2 regions of the Bradyrhizobium sp. AZCC 1721 genome follow, and region 1 is predicted to be linked to the other one. Evidence: riboswitches for the same ligand, from Rfam matches in the RefSeq annotation. Region 1 holds a riboswitch; the other holds the start of a gene.
The links. A riboswitch is a leader RNA that binds a small molecule or an ion and turns the genes downstream of it on or off. The one in region 1 is predicted to bind cobalamin.
Positions count from the first base shown of each region.

Region 1 (8,846 bases):
GCGCTGTCGCGCGGGCCGCGGTTGATCGCCGTCACTGTCGATCATGGCTTGCGGCCGGAGGCCGCCCGCGAGGCGCGCGAGGTCAAGCGTCTCGCCCGCTCGCTCGATCTGCCCCATCGCACGCTGCGCTGGACCGGCGCCAAGCCGAAGACCGGCTTGCCGGCCGCAGCGCGGGAGGCGCGCTATCGCCTGCTGGCGAAAGCTGCGCGGGCGAGCGGCGCGACGCACATCCTGACCGCGCATACCCGCGACGACCAGGCCGAGACACTGCTGATGCGGATGCTGCGCGGCAGCGGCATCGCCGGTCTCGCGGCGATGGCGCGCGAGAGCGAGCGAGAGGGCGTGTGGCTGGCGCGGCCGTTGCTGGACATCCCGAAGTCCCGGCTCGTTGCGACGTTGGACAAGGCAAAGATCGCCTTTGCCGATGATCCCACCAATCGCGACGTGAGTTTCACGCGGCCGCGGCTGCGTGCATTGATGCCGGCTTTGGCAGAGGAGGGCGGTGACAGCCGAAATCTGGCGCGGCTGGCATCAAGGCTGGCGCGGGCGAATGCCGCGATTGAAGTGCTGGCCGACGGCGCCGAGCGCTATCTCGCGGTGAGAGATCGCGATGATGCCACGCGCTTCGGGTTCGATGCCCAGGCGTTTGCCGGTCTGCCCGAGGAAATCCGGCTTCGGCTGCTCAAGCGCGCGATTGACCGGGCCGGTCACGAAGGACCTGCGGAACTCGGCAAGGTCGAGGCGCTGCTGGCAGTGCTGGACAACGCCATTGCGAACGGCCAAAAGCAATCAAGACTGAAACAGACGCTTGCCGGGGCCGCGATCAGCCTTACCGGAGGCCGAATTTATGTCGATGCAGCGCCGCCGCGGGGTAGCCGGGCGTGAGAAGCGTTCCTATCTCCCAATATATCCGCAATGTCGGGACGGAGAGCCTTAACCACCCCGGAAAAACACTGGCGTTTTGCGCCATTTTTTGACCGGGAATCGCGTTAAGATGCGTTAAATAGTCCCGTGTGGTTCCCTTGGCATTGACCCGGGCGCCACCTAGATTGGGTGCAGTGGACCGGGGATTCTCGCCTCACTACCCAAGGAATATTCTAGGGTTACTACCAAGGACATAGGGCCGCGATCCGCGCGACCACGAAGGAAGATCAATGAACGCCAATCTGCGCAACTTCGCCCTCTGGGTCATCATTGTCTTGCTGCTGTTGGCATTGTTCACGCTTTTCCAGAATCCGGGTCAGCGTACCTCCTCGCAGGACATCACGTTTTCGCAGTTGTTGAGCGAGGTCGATCAGAACCGCGTCCGCGACGTCGTGATCCAGGGGCCGGAAATCCACGGCACCTTTACCAACGGCTCCTCGTTCCAGACCTATGCACCGAATGATCCGACGCTGGTGAAGCGTCTCTATGACGGCAAGGTCTCGATCACCGCCAAGCCGCCCGGCGACAACGTGCCCTGGTTCGTGTCGCTGCTCGTTTCGTGGCTGCCCTTTATCGCGCTGATCGGCGTCTGGATCTTCCTGTCCCGCCAGATGCAGGGCGGCGCCGGCAAGGCGATGGGCTTTGGCAAGTCGCGCGCCAAGATGCTGACGGAGGCCCATGGCCGCGTCACTTTCGAAGATGTCGCGGGTGTCGACGAAGCCAAGCAGGACCTGCAGGAGATCGTCGAATTCCTGCGCGACCCCGGAAAATTCCAGCGCCTCGGCGGACGGATTCCGCGCGGCGTGCTGCTGGTCGGTCCTCCCGGCACCGGCAAGACGCTCATCGCGCGGGCGGTCGCGGGCGAAGCCAACGTGCCGTTCTTCACCATTTCCGGTTCTGACTTCGTCGAAATGTTCGTCGGCGTCGGCGCCTCTCGTGTCCGTGACATGTTCGAGCAGGCCAAGAAGAATGCACCCTGCATCATCTTCATCGATGAAATCGACGCGGTCGGCCGTCATCGCGGCGCGGGCCTCGGCGGCGGCAATGACGAGCGCGAACAGACGCTCAACCAGTTGCTGGTCGAGATGGACGGTTTTGAAGCCAATGAAGGCGTGATCCTGATCGCCGCGACCAACCGGCCTGACGTGCTGGATCCCGCGCTGCTGCGTCCCGGCCGTTTCGACCGCCAGGTGGTGGTGCCGAACCCGGACGTCGTTGGCCGCGAGCAGATCCTGAAAGTTCACGTTCGCAAGGTGCCGCTGGCACCCGATATCAACCTCAAGACCATCGCGCGCGGCACCCCGGGCTTCTCCGGCGCCGACCTGATGAACCTCGTCAACGAGGCGGCGCTGACGGCTGCCCGCCGCAACAAGCGTATGGTGACGCAGGCCGAGTTCGAAGAGGCCAAGGACAAGGTGATGATGGGTGCCGAGCGCAAGTCGCTCGTCATGACCGAGGAAGAGAAGCTCTTGACGGCCTATCACGAGGGCGGCCACGCCATCGTCGGCCTGAACGTCGTCGCGACCGATCCGATCCACAAGGCGACGATCATCCCGCGCGGCCGCGCGCTGGGTATGGTGATGCAGCTTCCCGAGCGCGACAAGCTGTCGATGTCGCTCGAGCAGATGACCTCGCGCCTCGCCATCATGATGGGCGGCCGCGTCGCGGAAGAACTGATCTTCGGCCGCGAGAAGGTCACCTCGGGCGCGGCCTCCGACATCGAGCAGGCGACGCGGCTGGCGCGCATGATGGTGACGCGCTGGGGCCTGTCGGAAGAGCTCGGCACCGTGTCCTACGGCGAAAACCAGGACGAGGTGTTTTTGGGCATGTCGGTGTCGCGCACGCAGAACGCCTCGGAAGCGACCGTCCAGAAGATCGACAAGGAGATCAAGCGGCTGGTCGAGGAAGGCTACAACGAGGCCACCAAGATCCTCACCGAGAAGCGCGAGGATCTCGAGACACTGGCCAAGGGCCTGCTCGAATTCGAGACGCTGAGCGGCGACGAGATCATCGATCTGTTGAAGGGCAAGAAGCCCAACCGCGAATCGGTCTTGGAGCCGAGCACGCCGCGCGCTTCTGCCGTACCCCCGGCCGGCAAGCCGCGCCCGCGTCCCGATCCGGACCCGGGTCTGGAGCCGCAGCCCCAGGCGTAAGCGGCGGTCAGTTCTGAACGACGAAAACGCGGCGGTGACGCCGCGTTTTTTGTGCTTGTGATCGGCCCCTTTGTCGCGAATAGACGCGGGCCAATAGCATCTGGTGCAGACCGGGATTGACTTCGAACCTTCATGGCGCCGCGGCCGGCGCCCCGAGGTGTACGGCCAGAATGTGTTCCGGCGTCTCGACCACTTCGACCTTTTGCCCATCGCCGCCGACAAAGGCGAGCACCGTGCGCTCGCCGTCGCGCCACATGCTGCCGACGAGGGCAATGTTGATGTGGGTAGATTGCCCCGTCTCAAATCGCGTGCATTCGATCCAGAAGCGCATGACGTCCTCCTTGATTTGCCTTGATGAGAGACGGGGCGGGCAGGTTACGCCATCGCCCGCAATTCGCGTGCCGCGGCGACCATGTTGGCGAGCGCGGGTCGGACCTCCTCCCATTTGCGGGTCTTCAATCCGCAATCCGGATTGATCCAGATCTGGGTATCCAGGAGCCGCTCTCGCGCCAGCTTCAGCAGGCCGGTCATCTCGCCGATCTCGGGGACGCGCGGCGAATGGATGTCGTAGACGCCGGGGCCGATTTCGTTCGGATAGCGGTAATCCCTGAATGCATCGAGCAGCTCCATCTTCGAGCGCGAGGTCTCGATCGAGATCACGTCGGCGTCCATCGCGCCGATCGCGCCGATAATGTCGTTGAACTCCGAGTAGCACATGTGGGTGTGGATCTGCGTCTCGTCGCGCACGCCGGACGAACAGAGGCGGAAGGCGTCGACGGCCCAGTCGAGATAAACCTTCCATTCGGACTTGCGCAGCGGCAGGCCCTCCCGCAGCGCGGCCTCGTCGATCTGGATCATGCCAGCGCCGGCGGCTTCGAGATCGGCGACCTCGTCGCGGATCGCGAGCGCGATCTGCCGGCAGGCTTCGCTGCGCGGAATGTCGTCGCGGACAAACGACCAGTTCAGAATGGTGACGGGCCCCGTGAGCATCGCCTTCATCGGCTTTTTCGTCAGCGACTGGGCATATTGCCACCACTCGACCGTCATCGGCTTTGGGCGCGAGACGTCGCCGAATAGCACAGGCGGGCGAACGTAGCGCGATCCGTAGGATTGCACCCAGCCGTGCGTAGTGAAGGCAAAGCCTGCGAGCTGTTCGCCGAAATACTGCACCATGTCGTTGCGCTCGAACTCGCCATGCACGAGAACGTCGAGCCCGATATTTTCCTGCCAGCGCACGGTGCGGGCGGTCTGATTCTGCAGATAGAGCTTATAGGCTTCGTCCGTGAGGGCGCCCCTGGCGTGAGCGGAGCGAGCATTCCTGACGTCGGCGGTTTGCGGGAACGAGCCGATGGTGGTGGTCGGGAACGCCGGCAGATTGAAGCGCTCGCGCTGAACGGTGGCGCGTTCAGCGAAGATGCTGGAGCGGAAGCGCATCGGTTCATTGATGCCGGCAACGCGTGCCGCGACCTTCGCATCGTGAATGCGCGGCGAGGCCTTGCGGGAGGTCGCCGCCTGGTCCGATGCGTTCAGGTTGGCTTCGACTGTTCTGCGGCCATCGGCGAGTGCCGTTCCGAGCGTGGCCAGTTCCTCGAGCTTCTGCACCGAAAACGCGAGCCAGCTCTTGATTTCGGGATCGAGCCCGGTCTCCAGCGCCAGATCGATCGGGACGTGCAGCAGCGAGCAGGAGGGGGCGATCTGCACACGATGCTTGCCGAGTTTGGCGATTGCGGGCTCGAGCCGGTCGAGAAGCCGGCTCAAATCCGCGCGCCAGATGTTACGGCCATCGATGATTCCGAGCGACAGCACGCGGTTATCAGGAACTCCGGCGAGGTCGTTGATCTGCTCCGGCGCGCGCACGAGGTCGAGATGCAGGCCGGCGACGGGCAGGGATAGCGCGGTGTCGCGGTTGGCGCCGAGTGCGCCGAAATAGGTCGTCAGCATGATCTTGAGCTGCGGCACGCCGCTCGCGATCTCCGCATAGGCATGATGCAACGCCTGCTGGGCGACGATATCGAGATCGAGCACGAGACACGGCTCGTCGATCTGCACCCATTCCGCGCCCCGGTAGGCAAGTTCGCGCAGCACCTCGATGTAAACCGGCAGCAAGCGATCAAGCAGGGACAGCGGATTGAAGCCGGCATCCTTGCTCTTGGCGAGTTTGAGAAACGTGACGGGGCCGACCAGCACGGGGCGGGTTTGATAGCCCAGCGCCTTGGCTTCCTCGTACTCCTCGATCGGCTTGCGCGAGGCGAGGATGAATTTCTGATCCTTCGTCAGTTCGGGCACCATGTAGTGGTAGTTGGTATCGAACCATTTTGTCATCTCGAGCGCCGGCACGCCGTGCGCATCGTCATGTCCGTGACCGGCATGCCCGCAACTCGCCTCATGCGGCTTGCCTTGCGCGCCGCGGGCCATCGCGAAGTAAGTCGCAAGCGGGACCGGCCCGCCGTTCCAGCGATAGATCTCCGGGATTGCGCCGACCATCACTGATGTGTCGAGCACGTGGTCGTAGAACGAGAAATCGTTCGACGGGATCACGCTAACGCCGAGTTTTTTCTGGCGCGCCCAGTTGGCGGCGCGAAGCCCGACGCCGGTTTCGATCAGCGCCTTCTCGTCGGTTGCGCCCGACCAGAAACTTTCCAAAGCGAATTTCAGCTCGCGGCGCGGACCGATGCGCGGCGCGCCGAGGGAGGCAACGGGAAGCGAAGAAGTGGAGATGGTGGAAGTAGACGTAGCTTTGGAAGAAGTAGCATTGGAAGTAGACATTGGCTTAACCCCAAAAGTTGGGGGCAAAGGCCGAAGTGACACGTCTGGATTTTCGCGAACGGCAGAGCGCGCGCGGAAAATCGCAACCGCACCACCGGGACACCCCGCCCGAGGACGTGTATGTTGTCGAGGCAGGTCTCCTGGCTCGCGGGTCAGTGCTGCTGTCCGGCCTTCCCGAAACCTTGCGAGGTCTCAGTGACTTTGTTGGACAGCGGCTCGCCGCTTACAGTTGCGGGGGCAGCTCCGGCTTTGGCTTTTCGGCCGCACCGGCTTCCCTCTTAGCTTCGGAAGAACGTCTCCCGAAGAACCACGACGGGTCCACTTATCGGCAACGCGGCAGGCGCGTCAACTCGGCGACATTCACCGGCGCGTTGTCATCGTTGTTCACAGCCGCGGGGTTCCGTCGCCGAAATTCTTGCACATCGCCCGCTCCCCCATTGACACGTTCGTTCAAATCGCACCAGATATAGCCGTCACGGTCCGCCATGACCCAACACATGGTGGCTAAGAGGGAAGCCGGTGTATCGCGTATTTGCCGCGAAAATCCGGCGCTGCCCCCGCAACTGTAAGCAGTGAGTTGTTCCGAATCTTACGTCACTGATGCGGCATCGCATTGGGAAGACACGGGAACGACGGCGACCTGCGAGCCAGGAGACCTGCCGCGACACCGAAAAAACGTCCACGGGCGGGGTGTCCCGGCGGCGCTTGCGGACTCATGCCGGCGTTTCTCGCCGAGCATTTGAAGCAGCGTCTTCTCCGACATCCGGCCCCAACACCATCACGGGGTCTCTTGATGTCACTCTCTCCCGATCGCGAAGCCAACGTCGCTCCATTCATCCGACTGCGCCCCGAATCGCTTGCCGCCTCGGAATCGCAGCCGCCGATGCAGGTGATTCGCCGCAACGGCACGGTTTCGAAATTCGACGCGAGCAAGATTTCGGTCGCGATGACCAAGGCGTTTCTGGCGGTCGAGGGACATGGCGCGGCGGCCTCCCGCCGGGTGCATGAAATCGTCGAGCAACTGACCTCGGACGTCGTCGGCGCGCTGTCGCGCCGGATGAGCGAGGGCCGCACCTTCCATATCGAGGACGTGCAGGACCAGGTCGAACTCGCCCTGATGCGCAGCGAGCACCACAAGGTCGCGCGCGCTTATGTGCTCTATCGCGAGGAACGCACGCGCCAGCGCGCCGGACAGGACGTGGCCAAGGCCGCCCAGCCATCGGGGAAGCCCTCGTTACGTGTCACGCTGGCCAGCGGCGCGCAGGTCCCGCTCGATATCGCGCGGCTGACGCTGATCATCGAAGAAGCCTGCGCCGGTCTCGAGGGAGTCGGCGCCACGGCGGTGCTCGCCGAGACGCAGCGCAATCTCTATGACGGCATCAGCGAGGACGAACTGGCGCTGGCGGCGGTGATGGCCGCGCGCACGCTGGTGGAGCAGGAGCCGAACTACGCCTATGTCAGCGCGCGGCTCTTGCTCGACAAGCTGCGCACCGAGGTGCTGTCTTTCGTGCATGATGCGCCGACCAGCGCGTCGCAGGCCGAGATGGCCGAGCGCTACGGCGAGTACTTTCCAGCCTATATCAAGGCAGGCATCAAGGCCGAACTGCTCGATCCCGATCTGGCGCGCTTCGACCTGAAAAAGCTTGCAGTCGCGCTGAAGCCGGAACGCGACCTGGCGTTCCAGTTTCTGGGTCTGCAGACGCTGTACGACCGCTACTTTCTGCATGTGCACGGCAATCGCATCGAGCTGCCGCAGGCGTTCTTCATGCGCGTCGCGATGGGGCTGGCGATCCGTGAGATCGACCGCGAGGCGCGCGCGATCGAGTTCTACGATCTCTTATCGTCGTTCGACATCATGGCCTCGACTCCGACGCTGTTCAATTCCGGCACGCTGCGGCCGCAATTGTCGTCCTGCTTCCTCACCACCATCGCCGACGATCTCGACGGCATCTTCAAGTCGGTCAAGGACAATGCGCTGCTCGCAAAATATTCCGGCGGGCTCGGCAACGACTGGACCCGCGTGCGTGGGCTGGGCGCGCACATCAAGGGCACCAATGGCGAAAGCCAGGGCGTGGTGCCGTTTCTAAAGGTAGCCAATGACACCGCGATCGCCGTCAACCAGGGCGGCAAGCGCAAAGGCGCGGTCTGCGCCTATCTCGAAACCTGGCACATCGACATCGAGGAATTCTTGGACCTGCGCAAGAACACCGGCGACGATCGCCGCCGCACCCATGACATGAACACCGCGAACTGGGTGCCCGACCTGTTCATGCAGCGCATCGAGGCCGACGGCGAATGGACTCTGTTCTCGCCGGACGAGACGCCCGACCTGCATGACCTCTACGGCAACGCATTCGCCGAACGTTACGCAGCTTACGAAGCAAAGGCGGCGCGGGGTGAGATCCGCGTGTTCAAGCAGATCCGCGCCACCGATCTCTGGCGCAGGATGCTGACCATGCTGTTCGAGACCGGGCATCCGTGGATCACGTTCAAGGATCCCTGCAATCTGCGCTCGCCGCAGCGCCATGCCGGCGTGATTCATTCCTCGAACCTCTGCACCGAGATCACGCTTAACACCTCCGATGACGAGACCGCCGTCTGCAATCTCGGCTCGATCAATCTGCTCAATCACGTGCGGGAAGGCCGGCTGGACGAGGCGCGGCTGCAACGCAGCGTGACGACGGCAATGCGGATGCTCGACAACGTCATCGACATCAATTTCTACACCATCCCCGAAGCGCGCCGTTCGAACCTGCGGCACCGCCCGGTCGGTCTCGGGCTGATGGGATTCCAGGACGCGCTGCAGGCGATGCGGATTGCGATGGCTTCAGATGCGGCGGTAACGTTCGCCGATACCAGCATGGAGATGATTTCTTATTACGCCATTTCGGCCTCCGTCGATCTGGCGGCCGAGCGCGGGCGGTATCCGTCGTTCGATGGCTCGCTGTGGAGCCGGGGCATCTTGCCGATCGATTCGATCGAACTATTGGCGGAAGCCCGCGG
Region 1 is NZ_JAZHSB010000001.1:6,367,859-6,376,704, reverse strand. Features, by position in the region: gene tilS (tRNA lysidine(34) synthetase TilS) at 1-885, shown strand, start outside; gene ftsH (ATP-dependent zinc metalloprotease FtsH) at 1,155-3,077, shown strand; gene V1273_RS30425 (hypothetical protein) at 3,208-3,408, opposite strand; gene metE (5-methyltetrahydropteroyltriglutamate--homocysteine S-methyltransferase) at 3,453-5,843, opposite strand; cobalamin riboswitch at 5,957-6,170, opposite strand; cobalamin riboswitch at 6,303-6,521, shown strand; gene V1273_RS30415 (ribonucleoside-diphosphate reductase subunit alpha) at 6,637-8,846, shown strand, end outside.

Region 2 (8,846 bases), 450 kb from region 1:
CGTACGCGCCGGATCCACCGCCGATGTCCAGAAGGCGGCGGAAATGACTGAGATCCACGGCTTCGCCGAGCTTGCGCGCGGTCATCGTGGAGAGCGAATGCATCGCCTCCCAGAAGAGTGCCAGCATCGTCGGATCCTCGCCGTCGAACATCGAGGATTGCACTGCCGGGTCCCACGTGGTTGGCCGGTTCGTGCGCAGCGCCTCTGTAAGCCTCCCCCAGCCCGCGTAGAGCCGCTTGTCAGCCATCTGCACGAAGCCACCGAAGTAATACGGTTTCCCGCGCACGAGATAGGCTTCGCTTAACGGCGTATTGCGATAACGGCCGTCCGTTTTCTCCAAAAGCCCGAGTGCAGCGCAGCCGGTCAACAGCATCTCGGCCGGACGTGGATGCAGACCGAGGGCTTCCGCCAGCCCGGCAACCGTGATGCTGGCGCCGCCCGCAAGGCGGCTGAAGAGGTCCAACTCGTGCGCAGCGGCCAGAGTCTTGAAGGCCCAGAAACCGGTCGAAAGCGCCATCAGCGGGACGGCGGAAGGAAGCTCCAGCTTGGGGGCAAGAGTTTTTGTTCGAGGCATTTCGGCCTCCCATGTTCCAGACTAAGGACCGTGGCTTGCATGACCGTGTTGGCGAACATTGCCATCCTAGTATCGTAAGAAATTACAAGACTGGTAGAAGTGCCAATTCATGGATTCTCGGCCAGTCCAATTCTCGTTTGGCGTCGCTGCGCCTTCAGCGGAGCGACGGAAGAAAGCTCGGGCGCGGCGGCAATCGGCTGGACGTTTGCATGCTTGGCCGGAGGCGCTGTCCGCGAAAGCTCCACGCGAATATTCTCACGGGGACAGCGGCAGCAGGCAATTAGTTATGTAAAGCGACCTGCCCCTTTGACCCTTAACGGTCAGGGGCCGGATGGCCGTCGCAACATAACTTCGTGCTCGACATAGTTCGGCTTATGTCGAGTTCGACATAAGCCGAACCGGCTGTATCGGTCAGAACGTCGCGCCAGCCTTCACCATGAAGGTGCGGCCGGGCAGCGGATAGGCCGAGAAACGGCCGGGCGTGAACGAGCTCGCAATGGCGTAGTCGTAATAGAGCGCGTTGAACAGGTTGTTCACGCCCACCGACCAGAAGAAACGATCGTAGGCGCCGCTCAGTTTCAAATCGACGGTGGCGTCTGCCGGAATGCGGCGCTGGGTGTTGGCCTGGTCGTTGTCCATGAAGCGTTCGCTCCAGGCGCGCACCGTGGCGTCGAACACCAGATAGTTCTGCCAGATGTTCCAGGTCACGCCGCCGCTCGCGGTGTAGCGCGACACCAGCGGCACGTCGTTCCCCGCAAACGCACCCTCGCGGAAGACAGCGCGCGTATAGGCGACGCCACCCCGCAGCAGCACGCTGTCGCTGACGCGCAGCGAAGCGCTGGTCTCGGAGCCGTAGCGGCGGGTGGGATCGAGGTTCAAGTTGTGGAACAGCACGGGATTGAAATGGATCTCGTTCTCGAGGTCCATGTTGTAGATGCTCGATTGCATCTGGAAGGCACCGCTCTTGATGCGGAAGCCGCCCTCGATGTCGTGCGAGGTCTGGGTCTTCAGATTGAAGTCGCCGGGCAGCGGGGTGAAGAAGGGGTCGAATGCCGGACCCGAGGCGACGCGCTCGTCCACGGTCGGGGTGCGGAACGCGCGTGCGGCGCGGCCGAACACCGAGAATACGCCATTGAAGCGATGCTCGAGGCCAGCATGCAGCGCATATTGCGTTTCGTTGCTGTCCAACGGGAAGGCCTGAGCGCTGCAGTTAAAGAACATGGCGCAACCGGGCGCGTTGGGGTCGTACCGATCCCGGGCACTCAGGCTGGTATTTTGAATCCTGGCGCCGTAGGAGAAATCCGTCGTCGGCAGCAGACCGACGGTCTGCTGCCAATAGCCCGCCACCGACTGTTGCGACAGATCGTAGATGTGGGTGGGCGGAAGGCCTTTGAACGCCCCGCGTTCCTGGTTGAACGTCGCATCGTAATAATCGATGCCGGTCAGGATCTGTGAGGGCATCCCGAGTATCGAGTTCTTGACACTCAGTCGCGGCGTGATCGACCAGGTCTGCAGTGCCGCATCGTTATAGGTCGAGGAGAAGCTCGGCAGCGGCGAAGCAAACGGTACCGCACCGAAGAAACCGCTTTGCGTATCCTTCTTCCGCACGCCGCCGTCGACGATGAGTTCGGCGCCGTTCCACAGCGTTTTTGTGAAACCGGCGGTGGCGCTGGCGCCCTGCTGATTGCCGTAATCGAACGGCGTGGCGGCGCCCCGGCGGTTCGTGACCAGTTCGTTGAGACCGATCGAGGGATCGACGAAGCGGCCGCCGGGGAATCCGAGCTTTTGGTCGTCACCGGTCACCGTGAGAAAGGCCTTGAGGTCGGGCGTGGAGTAATTGAGATTGCCGACCCCGTTGCGCTGGTCGAGCGCATTGTTTTCCCGATAGCCGTCGGACTTGATTGCGTTGCCATAGAACGATGTCGACCACGGTCCGTAATTGGTCGTGGCCGAGAGATTCGCAAGTCGTTGATTGAACGAGCCGACGCCGGCCTCGCTTCGAATGGCGACTGGTGGGCCGCCGACGCCGTTCTTCAGGACGATATTGATGACACCGCCGACCGCGTTGTCGCCATACAGTACCGCGCCACTGTTGCCGCGGGTGATTTCAATCCGCTCGATCGAATCGCGCGGAATGGTCGAAAAATCGACGCCGGCCATGTCGATGTCGTTGAGCCTTCGGCCGTTGATGAGCACCAGGGTATTTGAGGTCGCGAAAGCGCCGAAACCGCGGAGGTCGACGCTGGTCTTGGCGCCGTTGACGCCGCCAAACAGGCTAGTCAGTTGCACGCCCGGCGTTTGCGCGATGATTTCCTGCAACGTTTGTGCGGGCGAATGCGCGATCTCTTCGGCGGTAATAACGGTCGACGCCGTGCCGACGATGCCGGAGAACTGCCGTCCGCCGCCTGCGCCCGCGCCTTGCGGGGCGCTTTGCGATGCGACGTTCGAGCCGGTCCCCGCCGCAGGTCGCGTGCCGGTCAACGGCGCAGCCGCGGGCACGATGCGGCGCGAGGTCGATCCTTCATCGTAGGTCGGTTTGGCGCGGGTCCGGTTCGCGTCAGTGGGCGAGGTTACCTCGATCGGTGGCAGTTGCTCGGGCGCCGTTTGCTGCGCCTGTGCGCCGGAAATGCCAAGCGAGATGGGTATCAGGAAGCTGCTGGTGAGCCAAAAGCGGCGGCGCCGCGTGGCTGTGTTGGTGAAAGACATGACTTGGACCTCGGTGACGTCAGTGGCACGTCACAGCGAACCAAGTCTCACCATGTGCTTTCAGCAACTCAGGTGAAGCTAATGTCTGTACTCCCCGACCGACATCTTCGCGTGTGACCACGGCTGACGGCAGGTCTCCTGGCTCGCGGGTCGTTACCCCATCGTCGCCTTCCCAGGACCGAGATGCCCAGTGGCTTATGACGAAGGATTCGCCGCTTACAGTTGCGGGGGCAGCCGCGGAATTGGGGGATTTCCCCGCACCGCATTCCCTTTTGATCCCCAAAACGGGAACCGTCGGGAACTATGGTAGAAGTTTGTCAAAGTCCGAGTCAATGCGCCCCGGGGCGTCCGGCGATCCTCACTGGACGAGTGCGCTATTTTTGCCGCATGAGCACGCCTGCCCGCCACCTGTACCGGGGCGGGTAAACCTGCTTTAGGACGATCGATGAGTGTTGAGGCCGTAACCGTGACCAATGAGGAAGCCGCGCGCCGGCGGATCGGCACGACGGCAGCGCTTGCTGCCCTCGTGGTGCTCTTGATGCTGATCTCGCTCGGTATCGGTCCGGTGCGGCTGTCGCCGCTTGCGGTGGCGGAAGCGCTGTTCGGCGGCGGCAGCGAGGTGGCGCAGGTGATCGTGCGGGAAATCCGCCTGCCGCGGACGCTGCTGGCGCTGGCGATCGGCGCCATTCTCGGGCTGTCGGGCGCGTCGCTGCAGGGCTTGCTCCGCAATCCGCTGGCCTCGCCCTCGCTGTTCGGCGCGCCGCAATCGGCCGCGTTCGGCGCCGTGCTGGTGATTGCGCTCGGGCTCGCCGACGTGCGCTCCTATGCGCTCCCGGTCGCGGCGATCGTCGCAGCATTCGCGTCGGTGTTCGTGCTGCTCTCGATTGCCGGCCGCAACGCCGGGCTGCTGATCCTCATTCTGTCGGGACTGGCGATTTCGAGCTTTGCAGGCGCTGCCACCGCGCTGGTGATGAACCTCTCCAGCAATCCCTTCTTGGTGCTGGAGATCGCATTCTGGCTGCTCGGCTCGCTGGAGGATCGTAGCTTTCAGCATGTAATGCTGGCATTTCCCTTCATCATTGCCGGCGCCCTGATGCTGTTCAGCCAGCGCCATGCCTTTCGGGCGCTGAGCCTGGGCGAGGAAACCGCGCAGAGCCTTGGCGTCGATGTGGGGCGTCTGCGGCTGTTCGTGATTTCGGGCGTCGCGCTCGGCGTCGGCGGCGCGGTCGCCGTCACCGGCACCATCGGTTTCATCGGCCTGGTTGCGCCGCATCTGATGCGGCCCCTGATCGGCCATGACCCCGGGCGTCTGCTGGTCCCGAGCGCACTCGCCGGCTCGGCGCTGCTGCTGGCGGCGGACATCGCGGTGCGCATCATTCCCTCGACGTCGGACATCAAGGTCGGCGTGCTGACCTCGATCATCGGCGTACCGTTCTTCCTCTATCTGATCATGCGCGAACGCCGCGCGCTCGGTGGAGGCGTCGCATGAGCGAGGCGGCGCTACTGACCGCAACGGGGATCGGCGTGCGGCTTGCCGGCCGCGTCGTGCTGAGGGACGTTTCGCTGGCGCTGTCGGCGGGACACCTGGTGGCGCTGGTCGGCCCGAACGGCGCCGGCAAGACGACGCTGCTGCGGGCGCTGGCCGGGCTAATCCCCTCCGAAGGCGAGATCGCGGTCGGCGGCGATGCGCTGGCCTCGCTGCCGCTCCGCGAGCGCGCCAAACGCTTCGGTTATCTGCCGCAGGGGCATCTCGTGCATTGGCCGCTGCCGGCGCGCGATATCGTGGCGCTCGGCCGCTACCCGCATGGCGCAACCGATCCGGCGCGGCTGTCGCCGAAGGACGCCGAGGCCGTGCTGCGCGCGATGCAGGCGGTCGACGTGATGGAGTTCAGCGATCGCCGCGTCACCGAGCTGTCCGGCGGCGAGCGCAGCCGCGTCGCGCTGGCGCGTGCGCTGGCGGTGGAGGCGCCGATCATCCTGGCCGACGAGCCGACCGCCTCGCTCGACCCGCGGCACCAGATCGACGTCATGAAGAATTTGCGCGCGACCGCGGACAAGGGCGTGCTGGTCATCGTCGTGACGCACGATCTCGGGCTTGCAGCCCGGTTTGCCGACCATGTGCTGGTGCTGAAGGAAGGCAACCTGGTGTCGTGGGGCACGCCGAGCGAGGGGCTATCGGAGCAGGTGATGGCGGATGTGTTTCGGATCAGCGCCTACCGCGCGGATTATCAGCACGAGGCGGTCATCGTGCCCTGGGCGGATATCTGATGCGACGGCTCGGCCTTCTTGTCGCGATCGCCACGTTGGCGATGTCAGGCGGCGCAGTATTCGCGGCCGGCCCTCCGCGTATGGTGTCGATGAATGTCTGCAGCGATCAGTTGCTGCTGACGCTGGCCGACCCCGAGCAGATTTTGGGTCTCAGCCGCTTCGCGCGCGACGGCTGGCAATCGCAGGCGGGCGACATCAGCCGCTATCCGGTACTGTCAGGCGCGGCCGAGGACGTGCTGCTGCTCAAGCCGGACCTGGTCATTGCCAGCGCATTTGACAAGCGCTCGACGCGGGAGCTGTTGAAGGCGAAGGGTCTTCATCTTGCCGAGCTCGCCGTGCCGCGAAACCTCGACGAAGCCCGCGCGCAGATCCGCGAGATCGGCGACATGACCGGGCACCCCGATCGCGCGGCCGCCGAAATCGCGCGGCTCGACGCCGCGCTGGCGCGCGCCCGCCGTGCCGCCGCCGAGCGGCATTATCGCGTGCTGCCGCTGTCGCGGCGCGGCTGGGTGGCGGGCAGCGACAGCTTTCTCGGTTCGCTGCTGAGCGAAGTCGGGCTGCGCAGCGCCGCCGGCGATCTCGGCCTTACCTTCGGCGGATTTGCCTCGCTGGAGGCGATCGTTTCCCTGAGGCCCGACTTCGTCGTGGTTTCGAACGCCGGCGATTATGCGCGAGACGACGGCCAGGCGTTTCTGGTCCATCCGGCGCTGGAGCGCTTCTACCCGCCGGAGCGGCGCATCGTGATTCCGGAGCGGCTGACCGAATGCGGCGGCGTCATGTTGGCCGATGCGCTCGATGCGCTGACGGCGGAGTTGAAGCGGGTGGGGCGGTGATGTCCGGGTAAAACTGGGGCCGTCGTCCCTGCGAACGCAGGGACCCATAACCACCAGCCTACATTGTTGAAGCGCAGCCGTCGCCCCTTGTGCCCTTTGCGCGGGCCGCGGTGTATGGGCCCCTGCGTTCGCAGGGGTGACACGTTGAGAGGTTCTCGCCTCTATCCCGTTGTCCCTGCGTTCGCAGGGACGACGACACCATAAAGACTACTCGTGCACCACCGGCCCACCTATCTTCTTCCACGCGTCCAGCCCGCCTTCGATATGCGCGGTGTTGGCGAGCCCCGCGTTCTTTGCCGCGGCCACCGCCATCGCCGAGCGTTCGCCGAAGGCGCAGAAGAACACGACCCGGCGGCCGGTGGCGGCGGCGACTTCGCGCAGCATGCCGCCGGGCTTGAGGCTCTCGGCGATGCCGGGGTAGGGCGCATGCAGCGCGCCCGAGATCGTGCCATGCTTGGCGCGCTCGCTGGTCTCGCGCAAATCCACCAGCAGGATATCGGGCCGGCCAAGGCTCGCAATCGCGTCGCGTGCACAGAGCGCGAGTCCCTGCTTGGCAAGCTCCTCCTGGTGCAGGCCGACATGCATGTTGGCGGGCACCGCGACGTCCATCATCTTGGGGTTCGGCAGCTTCAGGTTCGCCATCAGCTCAATGTATTCGTCGACGCTGCGTACCTGCAGCCGTGGATTATAGCGGCGCTCCTCGCCGATGGTGGAAACCGTGTCGCCCTTGTAGTCATGGGCGGGGAATACCAGCGTCTCGTCCGGCAGTTTCAGAAGCCGGTTGAAGATCGATTCATATTGCGCCCGGGAAGAGCCGTTCTGGAAGTCGGTGCGGCCGGTGCCGCGGATCAATAGCGTGTCGCCAGTGAAGACGCGGTCGCCCATCAAATAGCTGTAAGAATCGTCGGTGTGGCCGGGCGTGTACATGACATCCAGGCACAACCCCTCGATCGTCACCTTATCGCCCTCGGACACCCGCATCGACACCACGTCGGCCTTGCTCTGCTCGCCCATGATGGTGATGCACTGGGTGCGGTCGCGCAATTCGCCGAGGCCGGTGACGTGGTCGGCGTGCAGATGGGTGTCGACCGCCTTCACCAGCCGCAGATCGAGCTCGCGCAGAAGCTGGCAGTAGCGATCGGCCTTTTCCAGCACGGGGTCGAGGATCAACGCCTCGCCGCCGGCGCGGCTCGCCAGCAGATAACTGTAGGTGCCGGACACGCTGTCGAAGAGTTGACGAAAGATCATGGCTACACGTCCGCGTTAACTCAGGTTGGATCAGGGCCGGACGTAGCTCCAGCCCGCTCCTGCAATTCCATCCACTTTACCACGCCTGAGGGCGCGATGAAATTACGGCTCGCTCGCAGGCGGTCACGGCCGTACCAGCGTGTACCCGTTCTCCGTCAGAAACAGAATCTGCGCGACCCCGACCTGCACCGGCGTTGCCGCGGCGATGAATTCCGGCCGTTTGCCGGCCTCGCGTTCGAGCGTATCGACGGTGTTGAGGCAGACGTCGAAACGCGCGCCTTGCGCGACCAGGCTCTCGACCATCTTGCGGTTGGGATTTTCCGGGCGCAGCAGGTCGATGCCGGGGCCGAACGCGACGACCTCGATCGCCACCTTGTCGGGATCGTAATGCTTCATCAGGTTGCTGGCGACGCTGAGCACGAGGCCCTGCTTGCGCGGATCGTTGTCGGAGAGCTGCAGCACGATTTTGTGCTCCGCGAACGGCTTGTCCTGCAGTGGTGCCTGCTGGGCACGGGCCTCGGGCGCGGCGGTTGCGATCAGAAGCGCCGCGGCTATCGCGCGAAGGATGGTCGAAAAGCCCGTCATGCCTGTCCCGCAATGCCCGGATTGCCTTCTACGCCTTTCAGCGTTACGCCCGGCGGCGAGCGGTTGGGCGGTTTGCCCGACCTCAGATACCTTGCGACCACATCCCAGACCGGCGCGCCGGTCTGTTCGTTGACCGAGGCCCAGCCCGCCACTCTGTAATGCTTGTCGGCTTCCAGCGTGCGGCCGTTGTCGAGCTTGAGTTCGGAAATCCGCTTGCCCACGGTTTCAGTCGGTGTGCAGGTGTAGGCGAGCCCGCCGACGCGGACCATGTCGCCGCCCTGCTGGTAATAGGGGTCGGTGTTGAAGAGATTGTCGCAGATGTCTTCCAGCACGTCCTTGATCTGGCCGCCGGTCATGGTCTGGACATAGGTCTCCGGATAGGTGACGGCGGTCTGCGCCATCACGTCCTCCATCGTCAGCGGCTGGCCGGCCAGCGCCGTGGTACCCCAGCGAAAACCCGGCGACAGCGCGATCTCCGCGTTCAATTCGCCGAGCAGCGCATCGCAGATCAGTTGATCCATGCTGCCGCTGAAATTGCCGCGGCGATAGAGCAGTCGGTCGGCTGCTGCGATCTTCTCGTTGAGCGTGGCCGCATAGGGCTCGCGAGTCTTGTCGATCAGCGCCTGCATCGC
Region 2 is NZ_JAZHSB010000001.1:6,814,704-6,823,549, reverse strand. Features, by position in the region: gene V1273_RS32575 (methyltransferase) at 1-517, opposite strand, end outside; gene V1273_RS32570 (TonB-dependent receptor) at 986-3,280, opposite strand; cobalamin riboswitch at 3,392-3,591, opposite strand; gene V1273_RS32565 (FecCD family ABC transporter permease) at 3,726-4,769, shown strand; gene V1273_RS32560 (ABC transporter ATP-binding protein) at 4,766-5,548, shown strand; gene V1273_RS32555 (ABC transporter substrate-binding protein) at 5,548-6,381, shown strand; gene V1273_RS32550 (MBL fold metallo-hydrolase) at 6,589-7,629, opposite strand; gene V1273_RS32545 (DsrE family protein) at 7,753-8,214, opposite strand; gene soxB (thiosulfohydrolase SoxB) at 8,211-8,846, opposite strand, start outside.
Region 2: it holds a riboswitch for cobalamin, as region 1 does, so the genes downstream of both, V1273_RS32570 (TonB-dependent receptor) here and V1273_RS30415 (ribonucleoside-diphosphate reductase subunit alpha) in region 1, are expected to answer to the same signal.